3 regions of the Allobosea sp. GW821-FHT09G06 genome follow, and region 3 is predicted to be linked to each of the others. Evidence: predicted binding sites of a transcription regulator. Region 3 holds the regulator's gene; each other region holds the start of a gene.
The links. Region 3 encodes PhoB, which activates phosphate uptake and scavenging genes when phosphate is short. Its sites were predicted from a motif close to TGTCATNNANCTGTCAT; they were not measured.
Positions count from the first base shown of each region.

Region 1: the regulator PhoB is predicted to act here: its motif matches at 4,900-4,916, upstream of AC07NY_RS17935 (RNA degradosome polyphosphate kinase).
Region 2: the regulator PhoB is predicted to act here: its motif matches at 3,551-3,567, upstream of phnD (phosphate/phosphite/phosphonate ABC transporter substrate-binding protein).

Region 1 is NZ_JBWKOI010000003.1:356,619-364,063, reverse strand. Features, by position in the region: gene metC (cystathionine beta-lyase) at 1-960, shown strand, start outside; gene ppx (exopolyphosphatase) at 1,135-2,661, opposite strand; gene AC07NY_RS17935 (RNA degradosome polyphosphate kinase) at 2,645-4,840, opposite strand; gene AC07NY_RS17930 (P-loop NTPase family protein) at 4,962-5,660, opposite strand; gene AC07NY_RS17925 (AI-2E family transporter) at 5,668-6,777, opposite strand; gene AC07NY_RS17920 (CDP-alcohol phosphatidyltransferase family protein) at 6,973-7,445, opposite strand, start outside.
Region 2 is NZ_JBWKOI010000002.1:976,388-983,832, reverse strand. Features, by position in the region: gene AC07NY_RS14845 (DMT family transporter) at 1-289, shown strand, start outside; gene AC07NY_RS14840 (PaaI family thioesterase) at 276-758, opposite strand; gene AC07NY_RS14835 (MarR family winged helix-turn-helix transcriptional regulator) at 828-1,283, opposite strand; gene groES (co-chaperone GroES) at 1,512-1,799, shown strand; gene groL (chaperonin GroEL) at 1,849-3,486, shown strand; gene phnD (phosphate/phosphite/phosphonate ABC transporter substrate-binding protein) at 3,627-4,541, shown strand; gene AC07NY_RS14815 (branched-chain amino acid ABC transporter substrate-binding protein) at 4,694-5,806, shown strand; gene AC07NY_RS14810 (ABC transporter ATP-binding protein/permease) at 6,010-7,445, shown strand, end outside.
Region 3 is NZ_JBWKOI010000001.1:1,075,336-1,082,780, reverse strand. Features, by position in the region: gene AC07NY_RS05190 (ABC transporter substrate-binding protein) at 1-208, opposite strand, end outside; gene AC07NY_RS05185 (amino acid ABC transporter ATP-binding protein) at 245-1,039, opposite strand; gene AC07NY_RS05180 (amino acid ABC transporter permease) at 1,036-1,929, opposite strand; gene argH (argininosuccinate lyase) at 1,926-3,341, opposite strand; gene AC07NY_RS05170 (LysR family transcriptional regulator) at 3,436-4,362, shown strand; gene AC07NY_RS05165 (SpoIIAA family protein) at 4,417-4,803, shown strand; gene phoB (phosphate regulon transcriptional regulator PhoB) at 4,807-5,514, opposite strand; gene phoU (phosphate signaling complex protein PhoU) at 5,528-6,247, opposite strand; gene pstB (phosphate ABC transporter ATP-binding protein PstB) at 6,271-7,071, opposite strand; gene pstA (phosphate ABC transporter permease PstA) at 7,117-7,445, opposite strand, start outside.

The sequences.
Region 1 (7,445 bases), on a different contig from region 3:
GAGGGTGGCGCCGGTGTGGTCGTGACGCCTTCGGGGCTGATGGCCTGCACCCTCGCCTTCCTGACCCTGCTATCGTCTGGTGATCACGTTCTGGTGACGGACAGCGTCTACAGGCCGACGCGGATCTTCTGCGACACCTTCCTGAAGCGGATGGGCGTCGAGGTGACCTATTACGATCCGCTCGTCGGCAGCGACATCGCGAAGCTGTTCAAGCAGAACACCAGGGCCGTCTGGACCGAGGCGCCGGGCTCGCAGACCTTCGAGATGCAGGACATCCCGGCGATCGTCGCCGCGGCCCGCGAGCGCGACATTCTCGTCGCGCTGGACAATACCTGGGCGACGCCGCTGTTCTTCGACGCCCATGCCTTCGGCGTCGATCTCTCGGTGCAGGCCGGCACCAAGTATTACGCTGCCCATTCGGACGTGCTGATCGGCACCGTCTCTGCCCGCACGCCGGAGCTCTACAAGAAGCTGCGCGCGGCCTGGGGCCAGCTCGGCCTCATCGTCGCGCCTGAAGATGCGTTCCTGACCCTGCGCGGCATGCGCACGATGGCGATCCGCCTGAAGGAGCAGATGCCGGCCGGCATCGCCATGGCCGAATGGCTGCAGGGACGGCCTGAGGTCGCGCGCGTGCTGCACCCCGCCCTGCCGGGCGCGCCGGGGCACGAGATCTGGAAGCGCGACTTCACCGGCGCCTCCTCGCTCTTCACCTTCGAACTGAAGCCGGTCTCGATGAAGGCCGTCGGCGCGATGCTGGACGGGCTCGCCCTGTTCGGGATCGGCGCTTCGTGGGGCGGCTATGAGAGCCTCGTCCTGCCCTTCGACTGCAAGGACTACCGCACGGCGACGAAGCCGGACTTCAAGGGACCGACGATCCGCATCCATATCGGGCTTGAGGACCTCGAGGACCTCAAGGCCGACCTCGACGCCGGTTTTGCCCGGCTGCGCGCAGTGGGGTGAGCGGCGCGCCCTTTTGTCATTCCGGGGCTTCGCGAAGCGAAGAACCCGGAACCCACGATCAAGCACTCCACTGACAACCGCACACCGAATGTCTCACCCAGTCGTGGGTTCCGGGTTCGCGCCTGCAGCGCGCCCCGGAATGACAAGGGTTGGGTGATCGAATGCCGACAGACCTCAGAGCTTGCCGATCTCGAAATCGCGGCCGAGCAGCTTCGCCAGCTGCTTGAGCCGCCCTTCGACACGCTCGCTCGCCAATGCCGCGAGGTCGTCGGGGAAGCGCAGGAGCAGGCGATTGTCGACGCAGGACGCCGCGATGCGCGGCAGGATGCCGGACATGCCGGCCGAGAGCAGATAGGCGACGCGGAAGATCGCCGCGATCAACATGGCCCGCGCGAGAATCGCCGGCGGCAACAGCGTCTTCAGCCCGGCCGCGGCCGGCGAACTCGCCTTCATGCCGGCATAACGGTGGAAGATCGCCAAGGCCAGGAAAGCCCGGCCGACATGGTCGAGACCGGTGAAATAGGCGTGGGCGATGACGTTCATGCTCTGCTCGCCGCGATAATCGGGATGGGCACGCCAGCCGATATCGGAGAGCAGGCAGACGGTCTCGATCATCCGGCCGGACGGCTCATCCTGCGGCAGGCCGGCCGTCTCCAGGATGCCGCGCGTCCAACTGATCAGCTCGGCTGCATGGCGCGGGTCGCGGGCGCGCAGCAGGTTGTAGTCGCGCGCGGCCTGCATCAGCGGGTCGGCGCTCTGCTCCTCCGGCGAGAGTTGTTCATGCAGCAGGCCTTCGCGCACGCCCTGCGCCGAGATGATGATCTCGCGCGGCCGGCCGCGCTTGATCAACTCGTCGAGCACCAGCGCGCCATAGGCCAGGAGCGGACGGCGAGCGGAGGACACGGAATCGATCGCGTCGAGCACCGAGACATCGGCTCGCTCGACCAGCTTGACGAAATCGGCGACGTCGCGCGTCGGCACGGAGTAACCGTGCATCACGTTGAGCGGATAGGCCGCGCGATGCTGGTGGAGCGTGGCGAGCGCGCGCCAGGTGCCGCCGACGGCGTAGAAGTCGCGGCCCTTCATGGCGGCAAGCTGCGGCAGCTTGTCGAGCTCGTCCTTGACGATCTTCTCGGCCGCCCTGAGCGAGCCCTTCGAGCGATCGAGCAGGGCGAGGCCACCGAGCGGGACACTGGCGCCCTGCCCCACAGCGCCGTCCTTGACGGAAATCAGCTCCAGGCTGCCGCCGCCGAGGTCGCCGACGACGCCGTCTGGATTGTCGAAGCCCGAGATCACACCGAGGCCCGACAGCACGGCCTCGCGCCCGCCCGAGATCAGCTCGATCGGCTGCCCGATCGCCGCCTCGGCGCGGGCGATGAATTCCGGGCCGTTGCTGGCATAGCGCGCCGCGGCCGTGGCAATGACGCGGATCTCGCCGACATGCATGGCCTCGCAGAGGATGCGGAAGCGCACCAGTGCATTGATCGCCTTCGCGATGGCATCGTCGGCGAGACGGCCGGTCGACGCGACCTGCCGGCCGAGGCCCGCCATCTCCTTCTCGTTGAAGACCTGCGAGGGCGCGCGCGCCAGCATCTCGTAAACGACGAGACGGACCGAGTTCGAGCCAATATCGACGATGGCGATGGTATGGGACAGCGCAAGCCGCCCCGGCGCATGCCGGAGCTCAGGCTTTACGTCCACCTCGACGCGAGAGGGAACGGGGACTTGAATTGGAGAGCGATTTTCCACGTCCGGACAGACTCGGGTTCGTCATGAAGTACTTATGCGCGTTGAACGGCTCGTCGTTCGGCGCGGGGACAATGCGGCGTGAGCCGCCATCGGGCAATATCGTCCAGCTCTGCTCGTTGTCGAGCAGGTTGGCCAACATGATCTGATCCAGCAACTGCTGATGCACAGTCGGGTTCAGGATCGGAGTCAGTGCCTCGACACGGCGGTCGAGATTGCGCGGCATCAGATCAGCCGAGGAAATGTAGATCTTGGCCTTGGGCGACGGCATGCCGTGGCCAGCGCCGAAGGCATAGACGCGGGTGTGCTCGAGGAAGCGGCCGATGATCGACTTGACCCGGATATTCTCCGAGAGCCCGGGCACGCCGGGCCGCAGGCAGCAGATGCCGCGCACGACGAAGTCAATCTCGACGCCGGCCTGGCTGGCATCATAGAGCGCGTCGATGATCTCGGGATCGACGAGCGAATTGCACTTGCCCCAGATCGCGCCCTTGCGGCCGGCTTTCACATGCGCGACCTCCTCGGCGATATCGTCGAGCAGGCGCTGCTTGAGGCTCGTCGGCGAGACGGCCATGCGCTCCAGCCCGGCGGGCTCGGCATAGCCGGTGATGAAGTTGAAGACGCGGGCGACGTCCTGCGACAGCACGGGATCGGCGGTGAAGAAGGAGACGTCGGTATAGATGCGCGCCGTGATCGGGTGGTAATTGCCGGTCGCGATATGGCAGTAGCTGACGAGCTGACCGGCCTCGCGTCGCACCACCAATGACAGCTTGGCGTGGGTCTTGAGCTCGATGAAGCCGTAGACGACCTGGACGCCGGCGCGCTCCATCTCCTTGGCCCAGCGGATATTCGCCTCTTCGTCGAAGCGAGCCTTGAGTTCGACCAGCGCGGTGACCGATTTGCCGGCTTCTGCCGCTTCGGTCAGCGCCTTGACGATCGGGGAGTTCGCCGAGGTGCGATAGAGCGTCTGCTTGATCGCGACGACATTGGGGTCGCGCGCCGCCTGCTGCAGGAACTGCACGACGACGTCGAAGCTCTCATAGGGGTGATGGACGAGCAGGTCCTTCTGGCGGATCGCAGCGAAGCAATCGCCGCCATGCTCGCGGATGCGCTCGGGGAAGCGGGCGTTATAGGGCTTGAACTTGAGGTCAGGCCGATCGACGCCGACGAGCTGCGAAAGCTCGTTCAGGCCGATCATGCCGTTGACCTCGACGACCTCGTCGCTGTCGACCTTGAGTTCGCGCACGATCATCCGGCGCAGGTGGTCGGGCATGCCGGTCGAGAGTTCGAGCCGGATGACGACGCCGAGACGGCGTTGCTTCAGCATGGTCTCGAAGACGCGGACGAGATCCTCGGCCTCCTCCTCGATGTCGAGGTCGGAGTCGCGGATAATGCGGAAGGAGCCGGCGCCCTTCACCTCGTAGCCCGGGAAGAGCTTGCTGATGAAGAGCGAGACCGCATCGTCGAGCGCGATGAAGCGGTGCAAGCCCTCGCGCGCCAGGTCCGGCAATTCGATGAAGCGGTCGATCTTGGTGGGCACGCGGATCAGCGCGTCGAGCTGGCGCCCGTCATGCTTGCGCTCCAGCGCCAAGGCGATGGTGAAGCCGAGATTGGGAATGAAGGGGAAAGGATGGGCCGGGTCGATCGCCAGCGGCGTCAGCACCGGGAAGATGTAGTTGAGGAAGTAATCCTCCAGCCAGATCCGGTCCTGCGCGCCGATATCGCCCGGCTGCAGAAGGTGGATGCGGTGGCCGTGCAGTTCGTTGCGCAGCTCGACCCAGCGCGCCTGCTGGTCGGCGGTCAGCGCCGCGACCGCCTCGCCGATGGCGACGAGCTGGCCGGCCGGCGTCAGTCCGTCCTGACTGCGCGTAACGACGCCGGCCTTGAGCTGCTCGCGCAGGCCGGAGACGCGGACCATGAAGAATTCGTCGAGGTTGTTCGCGGAGATCGAGAGGAAGCGCAGCTGCTCCAGCAGCGGGTGGCTGCGATTCGAGGCCTCCTCCATGACGCGGCGGTTGAACTGGAGCCAGGACAGCTCGCGGTTCATGAAGCGCTCCGGCTGATGGCGCAGGGGCGCCGCATCAGCCTCGCTGGAAAGCTTCTCCGGCTCGTCGATCACGGTGTCGAGGGTCATGCGCTTCACTCGTGTCCTGGTCGTCTTTCCGCTCATGCTGCCGTTGAAGCCATTCTAGTGCGACGGTTCGATGACAAGCGACATGATTTGAAGCATGGGGCTTGCGCAGAGATGGCCAGGTTCAACCCGGCTCCTCCGGAAACAGTTCCGCCAGCGCCTCCTGCACCAGCGGGCGCGTCACACGCCGGCCGCGTTCGAGCGCGAGCCGGTCGAGCCGATCGACCACCTGCCGTGCGGCGGCGAAGGAGCGCTCCATCCGCATGGCCAAAGTGTCGATCACGGCGATGTCGACGACGAGCTGGCGGTCGATGAAGAGCTTGACCAGCAGCGCCCGCAACAGGTCGTCATCCGGTGGCTCGATCGTCGCAGCCGGGGCCAGCCGAAGGCGCGAGAGCAGGTCCGGCACGCTCAGGCCCCAGAGATCGGGCGCACTTCGCGCCGTCAGCAGCAGAAAGCCGCCACGCGCCTTCATCGCGTTCATCAGGTGGAACAGGGCGTGCTCGTCGAAGGCGCCCACATCGCAATCCTCGATCACCAGCGCGCCGCCCGAGACGAGATGCGGCACCTGCGCCTCGCTCAATTCCTTGGCGGGAATCGTCCAGGCGTGGGAGGTCCGCGCCCAGATCGCGGCGAGATGGGTCTTGCCGGCCCCCTCCGGCCCAGTCAGGCGCAGCCAGGCCTCGGGCCAGGCCGGCCAGCGCTCGATCAGCCCATAGGCCGCCTCGTTGGAGGCACCGACGAGGAAATCCTCGACGCCATGGCGACTGTCGACCGGCAGGTCGAAGGCGAGCTGGCGCGGACGCTGGGGAATGTCGGACATGGACAACTCAGGCGTCGGTGCCGATGCGCGCCTTCGCCGCCGCCGCGCGGGTGGCGTCGCCGCCGTGATAGAGGTTGCTGGCGAGATATTGCCTCAGCGCGAAGCGGCAGAGCACGCCGATGACCGCGGCCAAAGGCACCGCCAGCAACAGGCCGACGAAGCCGAACAGCGAGCCGAAGGCGAGCAGCGCGAACATCAGCCAGACCGGGTGAACGCCGATGGAGTCGCCGACGAACTTGGGCTGGAAGATGTTCCCTTCGAGGAACTGCCCAGCAAAGAAGACGCCGAGCGTCGCCAGCGGCCAGGTCCAGTCCGGCCAGAACTGCACCGTCGCGACGCCGACCGAGAGCACGAGCCCGGTCAGCGAGCCGACATAGGGGATGAAGGACAGGAAGCCCGAGATGATGCCGATCAGCGCGCCGAAATTGACGCCGATGACGCTGAGCCCGATCGCGTAGAAGCCGCCGAGCAGCACGCAGACCAGCGCCTGCCCGCGCAGGAAACCGGCGATCGCCATGTCCATCTCGTGCAGCAGCCCACGAATGGTGTCGCGATGGTCGAGTGGCAGCCAGCTATCGACGGTCGCGACCATACGGTCCCAGTCGACCAGCAGGTAGAAGGCGATGACCGGGGTCAGCACCAGCAACGAGAACACGCCGACAATGGCCGTGCCGCCACTCCAGAGCGATTGCAGCAGGCCGCCGACCCATTTCACGCCGTCGCCGACAAGGTTGCCGAGCGAGCTCTGCGCGTCCTTGGTCAGTTCGGAGGCGCCAAAGCGTTCGAGCCAGGGCGTACCCTTCTCCAGCACCAGCGCCTGAAGCTTGGCGGCATCGCCCGGCAGGCGCGCGACGAGGCCAGCAAGCTGCTGGCCGAGCAGCGGCGCCAGCAGCACCAGCGCCAGCACGAAGATGAGGAGGAAGACGACGAGGATGACGATCGTCGCCACCATCCGGCTCATGCCCATGCGCTCCAGCCTGTCGGCGAGCGGATCGAGCAGATAGGCGAGCGCTAGCGCCGCGATGAAGGGCAGCAGCACGTCGCGCAGCACCACCAGAAACAGGACGAAGACGAGAAGGGAGCCGACCCAGAAACCGATCTGGCGTTGCAACGTCATCGATCAGCCTCTCTCGCATCTTGCGGCTGGAGCAATTCCGCAATTCTTCGAACCGCGCCATTGCTCCAGGTCTTTGCTTTAACGCATTTTCTTCACGCGAACCGGTGTCCACTTCGCTCGAAAATGCTCTAGCGTGACCTGTCAGATGTGCATCGTGGCCCGCAGTTCCAAGCCATTCGGCCGGATCAAGCCCCGTCAACCTGCCATATGGCGCAGCCAGAAGCCGAGATAGGCCGTCATCGAGGCGACCGTCAACAGAGCGACGAGGAGTTCACAGGCCAGCGCGAACGAGCCGAGTTCGATGCCGAAGGCGCGGGAGCCGAGCGCCAAAGCGGCAAAGGCGATCTGGGCGGCAGTATTGAGCTTGCTGACGACGATGGGCGCGATCGTCAGCGGCTTGTCGAGCAGCCAGGACAGGATCACTGCTGCCACGATCATCAGGTCGCGCGCCACGACGAGCACCACGAGCCAGACTGGGATCGCTCCGACGACGGCGAGCGTGATGTAGATCGAGACGATCAGCGCCTTGTCGGCTACGGGATCGAGCCATGCTCCCAGCTCGCTCGCCATGCCGCAGCGCTTGGCGAGGAAGCCGTCGACCGCGTCGGAGATGCCGGCCACGACGAAGAGGATGAAGGCCGCATCCCAGTTCGCACTGATGATCATGA
Region 2 (7,445 bases), on a different contig from region 3:
CGGGCCGGCGGTCTGCCTCGCCATTCCGGCTGCGCTGGCCTTCGTGCCGATGACCTGGACGGATCTCGGCGCCTATCTCTTCGCGGGCGCACTCGGCGTCGCCGGACACCTGACGCTGACCTCGGCCTATGCGCGGGCCGCTGCCTCGCGCCTCGCGCCGATCGAGTACACGGCGCTGATCTGGGCGAGCCTGCTCGGCTTCTTCGTGTTCGGCGAGGTGCCGCTCTACACGACCTATCTCGGCGCATTGCTGATCGTCGCGGGTGCCATCGCCGTCAGCCGGCGCTAGGCTTCGCCGGAAAGACCAGACAGGTCTCGGTGCCATGCGCGAGCAATTTGCCGCGCGCATCGACCAGCTTGCCCTCCGTCGTGATCACCGAGCTGCCGCGATGGATCAGCTTGCCTTCGCAGCGCACCGGGCCGCTATCCGGCATGACCGGGCGGACATAGTTCAGCTTCATCTCCAGCGTGGTGTAGCCCTCGCCCGGCTTCAGCGTCGCATGGGCAGCGCAGGCCATGGCGGAATCGAGGATCGTCGCGGTCCAGCCGCCATGGATCGTGCCGAGCGGATTGAAGAAACGCGCCGAGGGCTGGCCGACGAAGACCACCCTGCCCTCACCGGCCTCTGCCAGCTCGAAATCCATGGCGTCGGCGAAGGGCGGCGCCGGATTGGTGCCGGCGATGATCCCGCGCAGGAAACTCAAGCCATCGCCCGCGACCAGTTCCTCGCGAGACACCACCCCAACCGCGCGCTTCATGCCGATCTCCATTCGTGTATCTGCACGATAGAGATGTGACCGGGCACTGGTCAACCGGTGAGCGCGGCTTCAGCGCTCACCGCGCGCGGCCCGGCGCAGCGCCTTGAGGCCGTCCCGGGTCTCGCGCCAGCGGTCCTCGCCGAAGCCGCCTTCGATCTTGTCCTGCGCCTCCCGCCAGTACGGGATCGCGGCCTCGATCGCGGCCCTGCCCTTCTCGGTCACCGCATAGACCGAGGCCCGGCCACGGCACTCCACGGGCTCGACCATGCCCTCGGCCGCCAATAGCTGGAGATTGCGCGTCAGCGAGGTCCGCTCCAGCGCGAAGCGTTCGGCCAGCTCCGTGACCGATTTCCATTGCCCGGTTGAGAGCGCCGAAAGCAGCACGAACTGGGTGATCTTGAGGCCACTCGGGCGCATTGCCTCGTCATAGGCCCGCGTTACGGCGCGTGCGGTCATGCGGACATGCAGCGCGACGCAGGAGCGGGCGATGGCGTCGAGGCGCGGGTCGGGCGAGGGTGTCGTCATTCCGCCATGTTAGCGTGTTCAAGCGCTGCTGCCAGCAGGTCCGAGGCCGCCTGCGACACCGCATCCGCCGCGTTCACTTTATCGCCCGGTGCTTCCTTGACTCTCCGGACCCCCGCGCCTATCTCCGCTGGCATCTGTTAGCACTCTCACTTGGTGACTGCTAACAGCCTCCCCCGGGAGCCCTTCAGAGGCACCCGAAACGAATAAGACCGAGAGGAAGACAGAACCATGAAGTTCCGTCCGTTGCATGACCGCGTCGTGGTCCGCCGCCTTGACAGCGAAGAGAAGACCAAGGGCGGCATCATCATCCCCGAGACCGCCAAGGAAAAGCCCCAGGAGGGCGAGGTCATCGCCGTCGGTTCCGGCGCGCGTGACGAGGCCGGCAAGCTCGTTGCCCTCGACGTCAAGAAGGGCGACCGCGTCCTCTTCGGCAAGTGGTCGGGCACCGAGGTCAAGATCGACGGTCAGGACCTCCTGATCATGAAGGAATCCGACATCATGGGCGTCGTCGGCTGATCGCCGCCTGACCGCTCTCTTCCGTTTCAAGTTCTAAGGAGTAGCTCTCATGGCTGCCAAAGACGTCAAATTCGGCACTGAAGCCCGCGACAAGATGCTGCGCGGCGTGGATGTCCTCGCCAATGCCGTGAAGGTCACGCTCGGTCCGAAGGGCCGCAACGTCGTGATCGAGAAGTCGTTCGGCGCTCCGCGCATCACCAAGGACGGCGTCACCGTCGCCAAGGAGATCGAGCTCGCCGACAAGTTCGAGAACATGGGCGCCCAGATGGTCCGCGAAGTCGCTTCGCGCCAGAACGACCATGCCGGCGACGGCACCACCACCGCCACCGTTCTCGCCCAGGCGATCGTCCGTGAAGGCGCCAAGTCGGTTGCGGCCGGCATGAACCCGATGGACCTGAAGCGCGGCATCGACCTGGCCGTCGAGGCCATCGTCGCCGACCTCAAGAAGAACTCGAAGAAGGTCACCTCGAACGCGGAAGTCGCGCAGGTCGGCACCATCTCGGCCAACGGCGACTCGTCGGTCGGCGAGATGATCTCGAAGGCCATGCAGAAGGTCGGCAACGAGGGTGTCATCACCGTCGAGGAAGCCAAGACCGCCGACACCGAACTCGACGTCGTCGAGGGCATGCAGTTCGACCGCGGCTACCTCTCGCCGTACTTCATCACCAACTCCGAGAAGATGGTCGCCGAGCTCGACGACCCCTACATCCTCGTCTTCGAGAAGAAGCTGTCCTCGCTCCAGGCGATGCTGCCGATCCTCGAGGCCGTCGTGCAGACCGGCAAGCCGCTCCTCATCATCGCCGAGGACGTCGAGGGCGAGGCCCTGGCCACGCTCGTCGTCAACAAGCTCCGTGGCGGCCTGAAGGTCGCGGCCGTCAAGGCTCCGGGCTTCGGCGATCGCCGCAAGGCCATGCTCGAGGACATCTCGATCCTGACCGCCGGCCAGATGATCTCGGAAGACCTCGGCATCAAGCTCGAGACCGTGACGCTCAACATGCTCGGCCGCGCCAAGCGCGTGCGCATCGAGAAGGAGAACACCACGATCATCGACGGCGCCGGCAAGAAGAAGGACATCGAGGCTCGCGTCGGGCAGATCAAGGCCCAGATCGAGGAGACCTCCTCGGACTACGACCGTGAGAAGCTCCAGGAGCGTCTGGCCAAGCTCGCCGGCGGCGTCGCGGTCATCCGCGTCGGCGGCGCGACCGAGGTCGAGGTCAAGGAGAAGAAGGACCGCGTCGACGATGCCCTGAACGCGACCCGCGCTGCGGTCGAAGAAGGCATCCTCCCCGGCGGCGGCGTTGCGCTCCTGCGCGCGCTGTCCTCGGTCAAGGGCATCAAGACCCAGAACGACGACCAGAAGACCGGCGTCGAGATCGTCCGCAAGGCGATCGCCGCTCCGGCGCGCCAGATCGTCGACAACGCCGGCGATGACGGCGCGGTCGTGATCGGCAAGCTGCTGGAGTCGAAGGACTACACCTACGGCTACAACGCCCAGACCGGCGAGTACGGCGATCTGGTCAAGGCCGGCATCATCGACCCGACCAAGGTCGTGCGCACGGCGATCCAGGACGCGGCTTCGATCGCCGGCCTGCTGATCACCACCGAGGCGATGGTCGCTGACCTGCCGAAGAAGGACGCCCCGATGCCCCCGATGGGCGGCGGCGGCATGGGCGGCATGGACTTCTGATCCATCCCCCTATCAAGCCTACGGAAGGCCCGGCGCAAGCCGGGCCTTTTTCGTTTCACGGCACTGTCATCCGCCCGCCATCCAGCCGTCGTGGCGTGCGCGCATCGAGGCGCGATCAGATCATCGCGCCAGAGACCATCATGCCGACACGCCGCTTCGTCCTCGCCGGCCTTGCCGCCGGCAGCATCGCCCCCGCCTTCGCGCAGGCACCGGACTGGCGGCAGAGCATCAAGGAAATTCGCTTCGGCGTTTCCTCCGCCGAGAACGAGGTCGGCGCCATCGCCCGCACCCAGCCGATGGTCGACTACCTGTCGCAGCGCCTCGGCGTGCCCGTGCGTTTCTTCCGGGTCTCGGACTATGCCGGCCTCGTCGAGGCGATGCGGGCCGATCAGGTCGATTTCGCGCGCTTCGGGCCTGCGGTCTACGCGCTCGGGCGCCGCGTGCTCGGCGACAAGCTGCAGCCGCTGATCCGCGGCGTCGATAACCAGGGTCAGGAAGGCTATTACTCGGTGCTGCTGGTGCGCGCCGAGAGCGCCTATCAGAGCGTTGCCGATCTCAAGGGCAAGGTCATGGCCTTCGCCGACCCGAACTCGACCTCCGGCTACGCCTTCCCGTCCTATTTCCTGCGCAAGCAGGGCATCGACCCGAAGGCGCATTTCAGCGGCACGGTCTTTTCCGGCGGCCATGACAATTCGGTGCTGGCGCTGGTCCGCGGCCAGTTCGACGTCGTCGCGACCTATCAGGTCAATGCGGAGCATGGCGTCGCGCAAAGGCTCGCCCAGCGCGGCATGATCCCGGCCGGCTCGACCCGCGTGCTCTGGACCTCGCCCTTGATCCCGGCGAGCCCGTTCTCGACCCGCGCCAACCTGCCGCAGGGGCTGAAGGACGATTTCGTCGCCGCCATGAACGCGATGAAGGACGCCGCTCCCGAGGCCTGGAAGAACTTCACCGACGGCCATGTCTCGCGCTATGCGCCGGCCCGCCACGAGGATTATCTCGACGTGATCGCGGTCACCGAGGAGCTCGAGGCCCAGCGCAAGGCCCACAAAGGCTGAATGCGGGCACCGCCTGCCGCACAGCCATGCATTTCCCGACAGGGCTGATGAAAGCTTGGGCAGTGCCCTCGGACGGCATCCTGGCCTATACAGGCGGCAAGCGATCCCGCGCGGGATCGCGCGCTAAAGTTGCATGTCGTAGGGAGATGCAAATGAAAAAGTCCCAACTCCTATCGGGCGCCGCGCTCGCCGCCGCCCTCTTCCTCTCTGCCCAGGCCGCACAGGCCGACATCACCATCGGCCTCGTCGCGCCGCTGACCGGCCCGGTCGCCGCCTATGGCGACCAGGTCAAGAACGGCGCCCAGACCGCCGTCGACGTGATCAACAAGAATGGCGGCGTGCTCGGCGAGAAGCTCGTGCTGAAACTCGCCGACGATGCCGGCGACCCGAAGCAGGGCGTTTCTTCCGCCAACCTGCTCGTCGGCGACAAGGTCAAGTTCGTGGTCGGGCCGGTGACCTCCGGCGTCGCCATGGCGGTCTCGGACGTGTTCGCCGAAAGCGGCGTACTGATGGTGACGCCGACCGCGACCTCGCCGGCGCTGACGACGCGTGGCCTGACCAATGTCTTCCGCACCTGCGGCCGCGACGACCAGCAGGCCGACATCGCCGCCTCCTATGTCCTGAAGAACCTCAAGGACAAGAAGATCGCGATCGTCCATGACAAGGGCACCTACGGCAAAGGCCTGGCCGATGCTTTCCAGAAGGGCATCAATGCCGGCGGGCTCAAGGAAGTGGCGGCGCTGACCGTCAATCCCGGCGACAAGGACCTCTCGGCCGTGGTGACGCGCCTCAAGGCCGCGAATGTCGAGGTGATCTATTTCGGCGGCTATCATCCGGAAGGCGGCCTGCTCGCGCGCCAGCTCGCCGATGCCGGCGTCAAGGCGGTGATCATCGGCGGCGAAGGCCTGTCCAACACCGAGTTCGCGGCGATCGGCGGCGATCATGCCACCGGCACGCTCTTCACCAACGCGACCGACGCGCTGAAGAACCCCGACTCGGCCCAGGCCGTCGCGGCGCTGAAGGAGAAGGGCATCCCGCCCGAGGCCTTCACGCTGAACGCCTATGCCGCGGTCGAGGTGCTCAAGGCCGCGATCGAGAAGGCCGGCAAGCCGGGCGACGCGAACGGCGCCGCCAAGGCCCTGCAGTCGGGCATGCCGGTCAAGACCGCGATCGGCACGCTGACCTATGGCAAGACCGGCGACCTGAGCTCGCCGAGCTTCTCGATGTACAAGTGGGACGCCGGCAAGATCGTCGCCGCCCCATGATCGGCTAGAGCCAAACCTTCCAGCTTCGCGCCCCGGACGAGCCCCGCTCGCCCGGGGCGCTGCGTTTCAGGCCCCTTGGCTCGCCGCCAGCTCTCCACGAGATGACAATTTGCTCATCCGGGCGCGCCGCCATTGAAAGGCCACTCCCGCTGCGACATGGTCCGAATCGTGGCTTTCACCGTTTCCCGCCAGGATTCCCATCTATGCGCTTGTTGAGCATTCTCGTCGCCGCGCTGGCGGCAGCCGCGCTGGTCGTCGGCCAGCAGGCCGGATCGGCCGGCGTGATCGGCATGGGCGTCATCGGCCTGCTGCTGGCGGTCGTCACCTTCCGCTCGCCGGCCCTGCCCTTCTTCCTGCGGATCTTCTCCAGCGTCTTCGCGATCGAGTATCTCGTGTTCGGCGCATCCGCGATTGCGGCGCAGTTCGGCTGGTGGCCGGCGGCTCTCGGCATCCCGCCGATCCCGACGAGCCTGCCGACAACGGTCGGCGTCTTCGCGATCCTGATCTACGCGATCTCCTTCGTGCCGGTGATCGCGCGGATCGCCCGCATCGCCTCGCCTTATTTCGAATCCGACCAGATCACGACCGCCAATCTCTGGCCGATCGGGCCGTTCAGCATCCGGCTCGGCACGCTTGCGGTCTCTCTCTTCGTCTTCCTGATCGTGCTGAATCAGGTGCAGGTCGGCATCACGCTGCGCCTCTCATTCTTCAACCGCGACATGTACGACGCGCTGCAGAACAAGGACGCCGCGGCGTTCTGGTACCAGCTCTTCTACGTCTTCTGCGTCTGGGCCGCGCTGTGGGTGGCCTCGAACCTGATCGAGCTGTTCGCCAACTATACGATCCTGATCCGCTGGCGCCAGTTCATGGCGAACGAGTACACGAAAGCGTGGCTCGACCATGCGACGCATTACCGGATCGCGCTCGCCGGTACAGTCGACAACCCCGACCAGCGTATCGCCGAAGACACGCGCTCCTTCGTTAACTCGACCTATGGCTTCGCGCTGCCCCTGCTCTCGCAGGTTTCCACGCTGGTCTCGTTCTCGATCATCCTCTGGAACATCCCCGTCGCCTTCACCCTGCCGGGCACGTCCTTCGCCGTTCCCGGCTACATCTTCTGGGTGGCGTTCTTCTATGCGGCAGCTGCGACCTGGCTGACCCATATCATCGGCCGCCCGCTCATCCGCCTCGAATTCGAGCAGGAGAAGCGCGAGGCGAATTTCCGCTTCTCGCTGGCGCGCTTGCGAGAATATTCCGAGCAGATCGCGCTGATGGTCGGCGAACCGACAGAGCGCGGCCAGCTCGCGCAGCGCTTCCGCGACATCGTCGAGAACTTCTACCGGCTGGTCTGGCGCCGGCTGAAGCTGACCAGCTTCACGCTGTCCTACAACCAGCTCAGCGTCGTCCTGCCCTACATCATTCTGGCGCCGTACTATTTCGCCGGCACGATCACGCTCGGCGTCATGATGCAGGTCGCCGGCGCCTTCGACCGGGTCCAGACGGCCCTGTCCTTCATCATCAACAGCTACTCCTCGATTGCTTCCTATCTCGCCTCGATCAACCGCCTGACCTCCTTCGAGACCGCGATCACTGATGCGCAGCACGGTTCGATCAGCGAGGAGGCGCTCGGCCGCGAGAC
Region 3 (7,445 bases):
CGAGCTCCTTGGCGATGGCCTCGCCCAGCTCGATGTCGAAGCCGGCGAGCTGGTTGGTGGCGACATCCTTGAAGGCGATCGGCGGATAGTTCGGCTGGGTCGCGATCACGATCTTGCCGGCGGTCTTGACGCGCTCAGGCAGGGCCTGGGCCTGCGCGGCGAGCGCGGTGCCGGCGAGCAGCGCGGCGGCGATGGTCAAACGAAGCATGTGGTCTCTCCCTCTCTTGAATGAATGCAGTTGCCGTCACTTCAGGACGGCTGCGATGAAGTCGCGCGTGCGCGCCTGGCTGGGCGAGACGAGCACGGTCTGCGGCGGGCCCTGCTCGACGATCTCGCCCTTGTCCATGAAGACGACATCGCCCGCGACCTCACGCGCGAAACCGAGCTCGTGAGTAACCACGATCATCGTCATCCCGGACGCCGCGAGATCGCGCATCACGTTGAGCACCTCGCCGACGAGCTCCGGATCGAGTGCCGAGGTCGGCTCGTCGAACAGCATCAGCTTCGGCTTCATCGCCAGCGCCCGGGCGATGGCGACACGCTGCTGCTGCCCGCCCGACAATTCGCTCGGATAGGAATCGCGCTTCTCGGCGAGGCCGACGCGCTCCAGCAGCGCCATCGCCTCGGCGATGATCTGCTTGCGCGGCTGCTTCAGCACGGTCAGCGGCCCCTCGATGATGTTCTGCAGCGCCGTCATGTGGTTGAACAGGTTGAAGCGCTGGAACACCATGCCGGTGGCGAGGCGCTGGCGTGCGATCTCGACATCGGTCAATTCGTGCAATTCGTCGCCGACGCGGCGATAGCCAATCAGCTCGCCATCGACGCGGATCGCGCCCTGGTCGATCTTCTCGAGCTGGTTGATGCAGCGCAGCAGCGTCGACTTGCCCGAGCCCGACGGCCCGATGATACATTGCACCGTGCCGGGCTCGATCGAGAGCGAGACGTTGTTCAGCGCCTTCAGGTCGCCGAAGAGCTTGCTGACATTGGCGATCGTGACGATCGCGCTGTCGGCCTTGGCCTGGGTCTCGACCGCGCTCATGCCGCGTCCTCCTGCACCGCCGCGCGTTTGACGCGCCGCCCTCCCCGCCCCTTCGAGAAATGGCGTTCGAGGAAATACTGTCCGACCTGCAAGATCGTGACCACGAGCAGGTACCAGCCGGCCGCGACGATCAGCAACTCGATGACGCGCGCATTGGCGTAGTAGATGGTCTGCGCGTTGCGCAGGATCTCGGCATACTGGATCACGCTGGCGACCGAGGTCAGCTTGACCATGCTGATCACCTCGTTGCCGACCGGCGGGATGATGACGCGCATCGCCTGCGGCAGCACGATTCGGCGCAGCGTCGTCAGCCGCGTCATGCCGATCGACTTGGCGGCCTCGGTCTGCCCGGTATCGACGGAGAGGATGCCGCCGCGCACCACCTCGGCGGTATAGGCGCCCTGGTTCATGCCGAGCCCGAGCAGCGTCGCCATGAACGGCCCGATGATGTCGATCGTGCGCCAGGAGAACAGGCCGGGAATGCCGATGGTCGGAAAGACCAGCGCCAGGTTGAACCAGATCAGGAGCTGGAGCAGCAGCGGCGTGCCGCGGAAGAACCAGATGTAGAACAGCGCGACGCTGCGCAGCACCGGGTTGGGCGACATGTACATGATCGCGAAGACGACCCCGAGCACGATGCCGAGTGTCATCGCGCAAGCCGTCATGATCAGCGTGTTGCCGAGGCCCGCAATGATCGCCGGCGCCGTGAAGAACTGCCGCACCACCGGCCAGGCGATGTCGCCCTCGACGAAGGCCATCACGATCCAGGCGAGGATCGCGAGGATGACGGCGGAAGCGAACCAGCGCCCGTAGAAGCGCCGCGGCACGATCCTGAGCTGCGAGACCGCCGCGAGATCGCGGCTGCTGATCGAAGATGTCGCGTCGCTCATCGCCCGCCCTCCCGGCTCCAGGTTTCGAGATCGGCGAGCTTGCCGCGGAAGCGCGCGATCTGCTCGCGCACCCGCTCCGGCGCCGTGCCGCCACGGCCGCTGCGCGCGGCGACCGCGGCATCGAGCGTCAATTGGTCGAGCACGCCGGCGTCGAGCCGGGGATCGACGGCGCGCAGATCGACGGCATCGAGCGATTCAAGCTCGCGGCCCATCTCCTCGCAATAGCGCACCAGCGCACCGGTGATCTCATGCGCCTCGGCGAAGGGCACGCCCTGGCGCGCCAGATGATCCGCCACCTCGGTCGCCAGCGCGAAGCCGGAGCCGGCCTGCGCCCGCATGATCGCGGGGTCGGCGCTCATGCTGGCGATCAGGCCGGCGAAGGCGGGCAGCACCTCCTCCAGCACGTCGACGGCGTCGAAACCCGTGCGCTTGTCCTCGGCGAGGTCGCGATTATAGGACAGCGGCAGCCCCTTCAGCGCACCAAGCATGGTCACGAGGTCACCGGCCAGCCGCGCCGCCCGGCCGCGCGAGATTTCGGCGATATCCGGGTTCTTCTTCTGCGGCATGATCGAGGAGCCCGTCGCGAAGGCGTCGTCCAGCGTCACCCAGGCGAATTGCCGGGAGGTCCACAGCGTCACCTCCTCGGCGAGCCGCGACAGGTTCGTCGCCAGCATCGCCGCGACGAACAGGAATTCCGCGACATGGTCGCGCGCGCCGACCGCATCGACCGAATTCTCGAACGGCCCGTCATAGCCGAGCGCCTGGGCGCTGAGTTCCGGGTTCAACGTGATCGCCGAGCCTGCGAGCGCCGCCGCCCCCAGCGGGGACTGGCCCGAGCGCTTTTCCCAATCGGTCAGGCGCGAGGCGTCGCGCATCAGCACCTGGCCATGCGCCATCAGCCAATGGCCGAAGGTGACGGGCTGGGCGCTCTGGAGATGGGTGAAGCCGGGGCAGACCGAGGCCGCATGCTCTTCGGCCTGGTCGGCGATCGCGGTGAGCAGCTCCGCCAGCATCCCGGCGAGCGTGCGCGACTTCCCCCGCAGGTAGAGCTTGAGATTGTTCGCGGCCTGGTCGTTGCGGGAGCGCCCGGCGCGGAGCTTCGCCCCGGTCGGGCCGATGCGCTCGGTCAGGATGCGCTCGATGAAGGTATGAACGTCCTCGTCGTCCGGCCCCGGCGCGATCCGCCCCTCGACCGTGTCGCGGGCGATCCCGTCGAGCGCAGCCAGGATGGTCTCGAATTCCTGGGCCGTCAGCAGGCCGGCGCGCCCGAGCTCGGCCGCATGGGCCTTGCCGCCCGCAACATCCTGCGGCACCAGCCGGGCATGCTCGCCGGCCGCACTCGACAGCTTCATCAGGCGCGGGTCCGGCTGCTTGCGGAAGCGGCCGCCCCAGAGACGGGTCGTCTGGTTCATGATGTCGTTCTCCCCTGCGGGAAGAATGGCCTCTTGACCGAGACACCGGCAAACGAAACGATCTCCGCCACGATAGTCCAAAAAGGAATACCCCATGGCGGCCGGCCGGCCCCCTCCGTCATCGACCGCGCTCAGGGCCTTCGCCACCGTCGCGAGGCTGGGCTCGACCGCGCGTGCCGCCCAGTCGGTCAACCTGACCCAGAGCGCGGTCTCCAAGCAGATCCTTTCGCTGGAGCACCATCTCGGCGCCGTGCTGTTCGACCGCAGCCCGCTCGGACTCAAGCTCACCGAGGCCGGCGCGATCTACCTGCCCTATGCCGAGGCTGCGCTGGAGCAGATGGAGCGCGGCGCGCGGCGTCTGGTGGAGCGCAACGCCATCGCCCGGCCGATCCGCCTGCATATGGTCGCGATCGCCGGTGAGCGCTGGCTGATGGCGCGCTTCCCTGCGTTTGCCGAGGCCCATCCCGGCGTCGACGTGCAGTTCACCAACTATGTCAGCGAGAGCGAGACCGAGGAGCCGGATATCGAGATCGCCCATGGGGTCGAGCCCTGGCCCGGCAAGGAGGCGCATTATCTCTTCGGCCGCGATGTCGCGCTGGTCGCCGCGCCCAGCCTGATCGAGCGCATGGGCGGCTTCCGCCGCGCCGCCGACATCCAGAAGGCGACCCTGCTCCAGCATTACCAGATGCCGACCTTCTGGGCCGAGTTCACCGAGGCGCATGACCTGCGCGGCGCGGTGCCCGAGCACACCGTGCGCTACGGCTATTATTCGGTGATCACCAGCGCCGCCGTCGCCGGCTTGGGCTTCGCGCTGGCGCCACGCTGCTATGTCGCCGACGAGCTGGCTTCGGGTGCGCTGGTCAATCCGCTGGGCCTCGGCTTCACCAGCGCGATCGGCTGCTGGCTGACGCGCCCGCTCGACCAGCCGCCGCGCCCCGGGCTCGACGCCTTCATCGCCTGGCTGAAATCAGAAGCCGCCCAGTTCGACGCCGCCACGCGAGCACCTGTCCAACCCGCCTGACCGGCTGGCGAAACCTCCTCTTCCTCCGTGCGTTGTCGTTGGCAAGGAGGAGCCATGCTGACCATTCTGCCCGCGCCGGATCATGTCGCAGCCTATCGTCTGATGCAGACGCTGACCGGGGAGGATGTCGACGCGATCATGGCCGATATCGACACGAAGCTCGCTCGCCACGAGAAGATCGGCGTGCTTGTCGATCTCTCCGACTTTACCGACCTGACGCTCACCGCCGCCTGGAAGGACGCGCGCTACAGCATCGGCAAGCTCTGGGAACTCAGGCGCTTTCCGAAAGAGGCGGTGATCACGAACAAGGGCTGGCTCGCCGGCTTCATCGATCTGCTCGATCCGGCGATCCCCTTCGTCAAGGTCCGCGCCTTCAAGCCCGAGGACTATGACAAGGCGCTGGCATGGGCCGGCGATATCGAGGGCGGCCCCGACGCCTGAGGCTTACGCGGCACCGCCGCGCGCGAAGGTCTCGTCGAAGGCATAGCCGGCACCGCGCACCGTGCGCAGCGGATCCTTCGCATCGCCCGGCGTGATCGCCTTGCGCAGCCGCCCGACATGAACATCGACCGTGCGCTCGTCGATATAGACGTCGCGGCCCCAGACGGCATCGAGCAGCTGGGCACGGGAATAGACCCGGCCCGGCGCCTGCATCAGGAATTCCAGCAGGCGGAACTCGGTCGGGCCGAGATGGAGTTCGCTGCCCGCGCGGCGGACGCGCCGCGTCGTGCGGTCGAGTTCGAGATCGCCGGCCGCCAGCAGCCCCGCGACATGGCCGGGCTTCGCCCTGCGCAACAGCGCCTGGATGCGCGCGATCAGCTCCGGCAGCGAGAACGGCTTCACGACGTAATCGTCGGCGCCGGTCGCAAGGCCACGCACGCGCTCGGTCTCCTCGCCGCGCGCCGTCAGCATGATGATCGGCACGCGCTCGGTGTCGCGGCGCGAGCGCAGGCGCCGGCAAAGCTCGATGCCGGACAGGCCCGGCAGCATCCAGTCGAGCAGGACGAGATCGGGCGTGTGATCGCGAAGATGCAATTCCGCATCGTCCCCGCGCGCGACGCTATCGACCTCGAAGCCCTCGGCTTCGAGGTTGTAGCGCAGCAGCAGGGTGAGCGGCTCCTCGTCCTCGACGATCAGGATGCGTGCGGCCATGTCGGCTTTGACCTCAGTTTCCCGTCACCGCTTCGACCTCGATATTGGTCGTGTCGAGCTTGGGGCGGTTCGCATCGAGGGAATCGCCGGTGACGAGGTAATGGATGGTCTCGGCGATATTGGTGGTGTGGTCGCCGATGCGCTCGATGTTCTTGGCGCAGAACAGGAGATGCGTGCAGAAGGTGATGTTGCGCGGATCCTCCATCATATAGGTCAGGAGTTCGCGGAACAGCGAGGTGTAGAGCGCGTCGATCTCGTCATCGCGCTTCCAGACCTCGAGCGCCTTCTGCTCGTTGGTCGCGGCATAGGCGTCGAGCACGTCCTTGAGCTGGGCCTGCACGAGGCGGCTGATATGCTCGAGGCCGACCACCGCGCGATGCGGCGGCTGGAACTGCCCGGCGATCGCGACGGCGCGCTTGGCGATGTTCTTGGCGAGATCGCCGACCCGCTCGATGTCGGAGGCGAGGCGGATCGCCGAGATCAGCTCGCGCAGGTCCTGCGCCAGCGGCTGGCGCCGGGCGATGGTGAGCACGGCCTTCTCCTCGACCTCGCGCTGGAGATTGTCGAGGCGCTGGTCGGCCGAGATGATCTTCTGGGCGAGCGCGGTATCGCGGCGAACGAGCGCCACCGTGGAATCGCCCAGCATGCGCTCGGCCATGCCGCCCATTTCGGCGAGGCTGCGGCGGATGCCTTCAAGGTCGGTGTCGTAGGAGCGGACGATGTGGTCGGTCATAGGGGTGTCCTCCTCGTCGCCGCTTAGCCGAAACGGCCGGTGACGTAGTCCTGGGTCTGCTTCTTGGCGGGATTCATGAAGATCGTGTTGGTCGGCGCGAACTCGATGACCTCGCCTAGATACATGAAGGCCGTGTACTGCGAGATGCGCGCCGCCTGCTGCATGTTGTGCGTGACGATGGCGATGGTGAAATCGCTCTTCAGCTGCTCCAGCAGGTCCTCGATCTTGCCGGTCGAGATCGGGTCGAGCGCCGAGGTCGGCTCGTCGAACAGGATCACTTCCGGCTTCTGCGCGATGGTGCGCGCGATGCACAGGCGCTGCTGCTGGCCGCCGGAGAGGCCCATGCCGGAGCTCTTCAGCTTGTCCTTGACCTCGTCCCAAAGCGCGGCGCGGCGCAGGGCGCCCTCGACGCGGTCGTCGAGCTCCGACTTCGGCGGCTTCTCGTAGAGGCGGATGCCGAAGGCGACGTTGTCGTAGATCGACATCGGGAACGGCGTCGGCTTCTGGAACACCATGCCGACGCGCGAGCGCAACTCGTTCACGTCGACGTCGTTCGAGATGATGTTGCGGCCGTCGAGCATGATCTGCCCTTCCGCGCGCTGCTCCGGATAGAGCGAGTAGATTCGGTTGAAGATCCGCAGCAGGGTCGACTTGCCGCAGCCCGACGGGCCGATCAGCGCCGTGACGTGGCGATCGCGGAAGTCGAGATTGATGTTCTTCAGCGCCTTGTGCTCGCCGTAGTAGAAATCGAGGTTCTTCACCGCGATCCGGACGGGCGCCTCGGCATCGAGCGACTGGGGGGAGAGTTCAAGGGTCGAAAGCATCGACTTAGGTCCTCAAGGTCGGTCGCGACCGGGTTGGTTTCAGGCTCACTTGCTGCCGGCGACGATACGCCGGGCAACGATCGAGAGCACGAGGATCGAGACGGTAATGATGAGCGAACCGGCCCAGGCGAGCTGCTGCCAGTTCTCGTAAGGGGCGGAGGCGAACTGGTAGATCGTCACCGGCAGGTTGGAGACGCCGCCGACCAGCGTCGGCGAGAACCAGAAATTGTTGTTGAGCGCGGTGAAGAGCAGCGGCGCGGTCTCGCCGGCGATGCGGGCGAGCGCCAGCAGGATACCGGTGACCATGCCGGCCTTGGCCGCGCGCCAGGTCACCGAGGTGATGACGACGGAAGGCGGCGCGCCGAGCGCCGCAC